DNA from 2 places in the Paenibacillus sp. T2-29 genome. Region 2 is predicted to be linked to the other one. Evidence: predicted binding sites of a transcription regulator. Region 2 holds the regulator's gene; the other holds the start of a gene.
The links. The regulator CtsR, encoded in region 2, represses protease genes until heat stress. The targets are predictions, from matches to a motif close to ATGGTCAATAAAGGTCAAACA.
Positions count from the first base shown of each region.

Region 1: a site for CtsR is predicted at 2,317-2,337, ahead of clpP (ATP-dependent Clp endopeptidase proteolytic subunit ClpP). Genes of this name have one in related genera too.

Region 1 covers NZ_JBREVE010000008.1:208,028-211,454, reverse strand. The annotation lists gene ACU1JV_RS20885 (SIMPL domain-containing protein) at 1-149, shown strand, start outside; gene ACU1JV_RS20880 (PdaC/SigV domain-containing protein) at 387-1,496, shown strand; gene clpP (ATP-dependent Clp endopeptidase proteolytic subunit ClpP) at 1,609-2,205, opposite strand; tRNA gene ACU1JV_RS20870 (tRNA-Arg) at 2,417-2,488, opposite strand; gene ACU1JV_RS20865 (sugar-binding transcriptional regulator) at 2,748-3,427, shown strand, end outside.
Region 2 covers NZ_JBREVE010000017.1:92,758-96,184, forward strand. The annotation lists gene ACU1JV_RS27170 (protein arginine kinase) at 1-790, opposite strand, end outside; gene ACU1JV_RS27175 (UvrB/UvrC motif-containing protein) at 820-1,344, opposite strand; gene ACU1JV_RS27180 (CtsR family transcriptional regulator) at 1,429-1,893, opposite strand; gene ACU1JV_RS27185 (GNAT family N-acetyltransferase) at 2,434-3,427, opposite strand, start outside.

The DNA.
Region 1 (3,427 bases), on a different contig from region 2:
TTACAGTAGATGGCGGGGAAGCTCAGGTTTTCACACAACGTGAGAATGCCATGTCCAAAGCGCTCATGGATATGAGTGGCGGAACAGAGATACAGTCGGGTCAAGTAACGGTGAAAGTCCAAGTGTCTGCCCAATATGAGATGAACTAGTATAGACCATTAAGCGGAGCCGCAAGCGCCTGCAACATTGCAGGATGACTTGTTGGCTTCTTTTGTCTATTGAAACCGTTTTGTAATGAGTCTGTCATAGCTAATGGCTGTTAGGTGTACAGATTGAAATCAGAGAGTGTACAGATTGTAAACTACATACAATAGGGTATAGATATAATAAGAAAAGTGATCAAAACACATAGATTATACAGATTTGCAATAGGAGGAATACTTACGATGAACAAACATACAAAAAAATGGGGCTCAGCATTGCTGGCAGCGGGAATTTTAGCAGGGGTTGCGGTTATTCCCGTTTCCTATATTGGGGCAGCATCGACCAAACAGCAGCAAGCGACAACACAGCAGCCAGGGATCGCCATCCAATGGAATGGTAAAACGTTGGCCGCTAAAGGTATTCAAGTGAACGGGAACACCATGATTCCAGTGGCAGCACTGCGTGACAGCTTGGGAATTCCGGTGAGCTATGACACCAAAGAAGGGACATATACAGTGGGGAGTGGGTACAACAAGCTCTATATCGTGGTCTCCTCCTCGGATGCCTATGTCAATGTGAACGGAATCAACACGCGCAGCATGGATGCCAAAATGATCGCCGGGAAGCTGTACATTCCTATGAGTCTGCTGAAAGACTATCTGGGTATAGATGCTCAGTGGAATGCAGTTCAGAAAACCGTAACATTAAGTAAAAGCCAGCTAAATCCAATCACAATTGCATCTCAGACGCTTCCAGCTTCGAGTAATGCAAAGGTCTCTTATAAGATTAAGTATCCACAAATCAGCGGCAGCCAGCTGAATCCTGAGGCTCAACAGGCCATTAATAATGTGCTAAAAAAGCATGCAGAGACAGTATTGGCAGCAGGCAAAAAGATGGTGGCAGAGGGAGAGGTTACAGCAGAAAGACCGTATGATTTCGAGAATGATTTTGCAATTGCCTATAACAAGGACGGTATTCTAAGTGTGATTATGCAGGACTACTCGTATACAGGTGGCGCACATGGTATGACGGCGCGTAAAGGATACACGTTCTCGCTCGCTGATGGCAAGCTGCTGCAATTGTCTGACGTATTGAAGGCAAATCCGAACTATAAAAAGTTTTTGAATGCTGATTTGAAGAAAAAAATTGATGCGCTCCAGGCTGGCGAAGGTTTTGAAAAATTTAAAGAGTTGGCCGCAGATCAGAATTTTTATGTGACCAACAGTGGAGTAACCATCGTGTTTGATTTGTATGATTATGCTCCATACGCGTATGGAATTCCGGAGTTTACTTACTCGTTCGCTCAACTGCTGCCTCAGGGCGCAAAGCCTTTTGCGAGACAAAATCAATAATTTGGATGACCTATATTTTTAAAAAATAGCAAATCAAAAAGGCTGCCTACTGGATACAAAAATCCGAGGCAGCCTTTCTATTTACCAGCTATTCAGAAGTAAACTACTTTTCTTATACACCTTCTGGAGAGGAGCTAGTTAACACTTTATCAATAATACCGTATTCTTTGGCATCATCAGCGGACATGAAATAGTCACGGTCTGTGTCTTTTTCGATGCGTTCCAGTGGTTGACCTGTGCGATCTGCGAGAATGCGGTTCAATTTGTCACGCATTTTCAGAATGCGACGGGCGCGAATTTCGATATCCGTTGCCTGTCCTTGTGCACCGCCCAGTGGCTGGTGAATCATAATTTCACTGTTTGGCAAGGCAAAACGTTTGCCTTTGGCACCTGCATTCAGCAAGAAAGCGCCCATAGAAGCAGCCATACCTACACAAATGGTAGATACGTCAGGTTTAATGTATTGCATCGTATCGAAAATGGCCATACCAGCTGTGATGGAACCGCCAGGACTGTTAATATACAAGTGAATGTCTTTTTCAGGATCTTCAGCAGCCAAAAACAGCATTTGTGCAATAATTGAGTTGGCTACAACGTCATTGACGTCCGAGCCTAACAAAATAATGCGATCCTTCAACAGTCTGGAATAAATGTCATAGGCGCGTTCGCCGCGGTTACTTTGTTCTACTACCATAGGAACATAGCTCACGTCAAAAAACCTCCCTTAAATATCGTTAGTGGATTTGGTGGATATGCCGATTACACATCCCTATTTATAAACTGTTACCGTATTAACCACATGATAAACAATTTCAAACAAAAAGTCAAAGAAAGTCAAACTATTGATTAAAAAAAGAGCGCTCAGCGCTCTTTTTGGTTAAAAACATTATATGGAACAATTAGCCAATCATATAAAACGACGCGCCCGCGAGGAATCGAACCTCGATCTCAGGCTCCGGAGGCCTACGTCATATCCGTTGGACCACGGGCGCACAGATGAACATTACAAGCAACTAACTAATTAATTGGAAACAAAGATGATTATATGATATACGGCATTGAATTGCAAGCTTTTATTACGTGCGCATATTCACATAAAAAGTTGAGAAATATAGGTTCAGATAGACTTGCATGTGAAGCAAATATTGGGTAAGATATACGTGGGACTTAAAAAGTTATCCCGGGACATTTTAAGACCAGTTAGAGATATAGCATAGAGACAGAACTTAGAAGTGTGCGGGAGTGGAAAGCATGCGAAAGATATTAGAAATACAGAAGCAGCTTCTGCCCGACCTCATGGATGTTTTGAAAAAAAGGTACACGATCCTGCATCAGATCATGCTGTCCGAAGTTATTGGACGCAGAACACTGGCAGCTTCACTGGATATGACCGAGCGCGTACTGCGCGCTGAGACTGATCTCCTTAAAGCGCAAGGGCTAATTGAGATTGAGAGTGTGGGCATGAAGGTGAGCAAAGCAGGACTGGATCTGCTGGAACAGCTGGAGCCGATTGCGAACAACTTGTTCGGCCTGTCCCAATTGGAGGATCAGATTCGTCAAGCCTACGGTTTGAGGAAGGTGGTTGTCGTTCCAGGGGATTCGGATGCTTCACCGTTAGCAAAGCAGGAACTGGGCCGTGCTGGCGCAAAGGCGCTGCTGAGTGTTATGGATGACGAGGACGTGGTCGCTGTAACAGGTGGCACGACGATTGCAGATGTGGCGGAACAACTGACATTACCTGCTAACGGCCCGCTTAAAGGCGGATGGTTTGTACCGGCACGCGGGGGTTTGGGAGAGAGCATGGAAATGCAGGCAAATACAATTGCTTCCACGATGGCTCGCAAGGTCGGCGCTCAATACCGTCTGCTCCATGTACCGGATTTGCTCAGCAATCATGCTTACAACTCCTTGCTTGAGGATACGAATATTCA
Region 2 (3,427 bases):
TGGATTCATTCATCAATCGTTCTCTGGCAGAACGTTCGTGCTCTATAATTTGCAGCACCACGCCATGCAGATTCTCGATAATTTCCGCTTCGGTTTGTCCCAGGGTAATCTGATTAGATACCTGGAATAAATTTCCAACTGCTTCGCTGCCTTCACCATAAATGCCGCGAACCGTAAGACCTACCTGTGAAACAGCGGACAATATACGATTGATTTGGTGAGTCATGACCAATGCGGGTAAATGCATCATCACCGAAGCTCTCATACCTGTGCCGACATTCGTCGGACAACTGGTCAGAAAACCTCTCCGATCATCAAATGCATAATCAACATGAGCTTCGAATGCATCATCAATGACCATGGCGCGTTCCCAGGCTTCTCTCACCTGACATCCCGGATATAAGCACTGAATACGCAGATGATCCTCTTCATTTATCATAACACTAACTGATTCATCATCACTAATCAACACAGCACCGTTGCGAGATTCGTTCGCCAAATTAGGACTAATTAAGTGCTTCTCAACCAGTACCTGCTTGTCGATCTCATCCAACTCGGATATTTTCAAGGTATGAAAAGTACCAAAACGACGCAAATCATCATACTGAAGGATATCCGTTAAGCGTTGAAGCACTTCTTCCGACTGCTGATTGGTAGCAAGCATGGGAAAAGGCAGATGCTGCAAGTTACGCGCAATTCTTACCCGGCTGCTAATGACAATCTCCGAATCCGCAGCATCACCACGCATCCAATCACTTAGCGGCTTTTCCGTAAATCGGATATTGGGCATCACGCATTCCCTCCTACTCTTCACAAACTTTACTCTTCAGTCATTTCTTTTTCAAGCTTTCTGATTTGATCCCTAAGCTCAGCAGCTGATTCGAATTCTTCCTGTACAATGTGTTGTTGCATCTCTTTTTTCAAATCATCAATTTGCCGTTTAACCTTTAATCGGCCTCCAGTACGGACCGGAACTTTCCCAACATGACTCGTACTACCATGCACACGCTTGAACAGAGGGTCCAGACGACTATCAAAATATTGATAGCATGATGGACATCCAAAACGTCCTAGCTTACTAAACTGTGTATAAGTCATACCGCAATCCTTGCATTGCAGATTTTGGGGAACAGTGTGACCTGAAGACTGGCTCTTTGTGCTGGAGTCAAAATCCAACATCCCCGACAACAAGCTATGAATCGAAAAGCCATTAGGTGTTCCAGGGATCATCTCCCCTTTTTCCTTCGCACATGTCTCACAAATATGAAACTCTGTCTTTTCGCCATTCACAATTTTGGTGAAATGCAAAGTTGCCGGCCGCATATTACATTCTTGGCACAGCATAAAAGCACCTCCTTCAACGTCAGGATTTTTACAAATCCCTACATCTGAATTGCAAATCTCTATTCACTGGTTAATGGATACTAGCTATTTGGCCGCCAGCAACGAGATCAGCATAGCCTTAAGCAATCTTGCTCGCAGTTGGTCACGATAGGGAAGCTTTAGCAATAATGTATCTCTTGATAAAGCAGCCTTCATTAGACCAGCTTCCCTTTTGCTTAAAAAATGAGCTTCCTCTAACTGATAAATCAGTCCTTCTGCTGCCGATTGGCTAATTTCCTCCCCGATGCTCTGATGAAGGTGTGTATGGATCGCATGTTGTGCAGGTAATTGAATTCGCTGAATTCGAATGTAGCCTCCACCACCGCGTTTACTTTCCACCACATAACCTTTTTCCAGCGTAAACCGGGTACTAATTACATAATTAATTTGCGACGGTACGCAGGAAAAGCGGTCAGCCAGATCATTACGCTGAATCTCCACTAAGCCTTGGGGACTTTCCAGCAGCATGCTCTTCAAATATTGTTCAATAATGTCGGAAACATTGCGCATTTCATCATCCTCCACTAACGGAAACGCAAGAATTCAAATACATTTCACGCTCCACAGAGTCCGCCGTATATTGAACTTAACCAAACGGTATAGTCACGAATCTAAGCTGTATTCAGGCTATTGCCTGTTCTACATCCATTGGAATTGTACCGTTTTGTTTCTAGTGTGACCTTTATTTGCGATAAATCATACACTTCTCTTCTGTCCATAAGAAGCAGCTCCTAACTATACGCAAATCAGGTCGTTATTTTTTACTTTTTTGCTGTCAAATTGTTATATACGGCCAATCCAACAACATAATACTTTTGTGGAATCACACTGATTCCAATTGACTTTGACTTTCTTTGACTATATTCGTATTATAGCACAAATTTCATTTTTGCCAAGGGGTCAATACCATTTTTCGCAATCTAATTATGTTTTATACCATATTACAAAAAACTCTTCCCATTATGGAAAGAGCTTTGAGTAATTATGATAAACCACATCCAATTTGGTTAAAAAAAAGTTGGACATTAAGAAAAACCAATTGGAGCTTTATCAGAAAAAATCCAATAAGAACGTTTGTTTTATTGGTATTACACGTTTAAGTGCAGCCACAGACTTACTGCTTCCTTCAATACGCCCCCAATTAGACAGGTTATCAGCTTGCTGGTAGCCGAGCATTAAAGTTGTTAATGACTGAATCCCCAGTTTCAAGTCAGCTGCTAAGGCGTTGTCAGATAAATTGCTTGTATCCACTCTTGCCAGATGTCCTTGCCCCTCCGTAGTAATTGTTAATCTCCATACTCCTTCATTCCAAGGGGCATACCGATCTGTCAGATGTAAGGTCAAACTTGTTTCTTCTCCAATCTGCTCAAAAGGGTATCTCTCTACAAAAGCAACTGCATCCACAATACGCCCCATAAAATAAGGCACCGTTTCCTGTTGAATTCGCGGATCATCGAGTAAAAAGGGCAGGTTGTCATCTGCTGGAACGTAAATAAATTTACCTTGGGTTATCATTGAGTCATGATTTGCAAAATAAGTCCACAAAGCCCGACGTGCCGTCTCATTTTCATATACCAACTCATCACAATTTAACTGTTTATCTTCTATTTTGTATAGTGCATATCCCTGAGGATTGCCTGCATCCGTGTAATATACTACAGTTCGATAATTTTCATTTAAAATCCGTTCCTGCCACCATTCCTTATCTCGTACCAGCGTACCATTGTAACGTGAAGCATACGATTGATACACTTGGTCCAATTCTGAAATATTTTTGATATCCCGTTTGACTATACCTTCTGTTTTAAGTTTAGCAGGGAATTTATCAATTGGAATGACGTACTTTTTGTACTCCGTATATGTTTCCCATCCAAATTTACGATAAAAGGCAAATGAGAATGGATGCAGAAAAGAAAGGCTTTGTCCTGCAGTCTTCATCTCTTCAAGCGCATGCGTCAACAAACGTGAAACCATACCCCCGCGACGCTTTTCCGGCCACGTTGCCACACCAGCAATGCCCCCCATATCAAAAACCTGACCATGT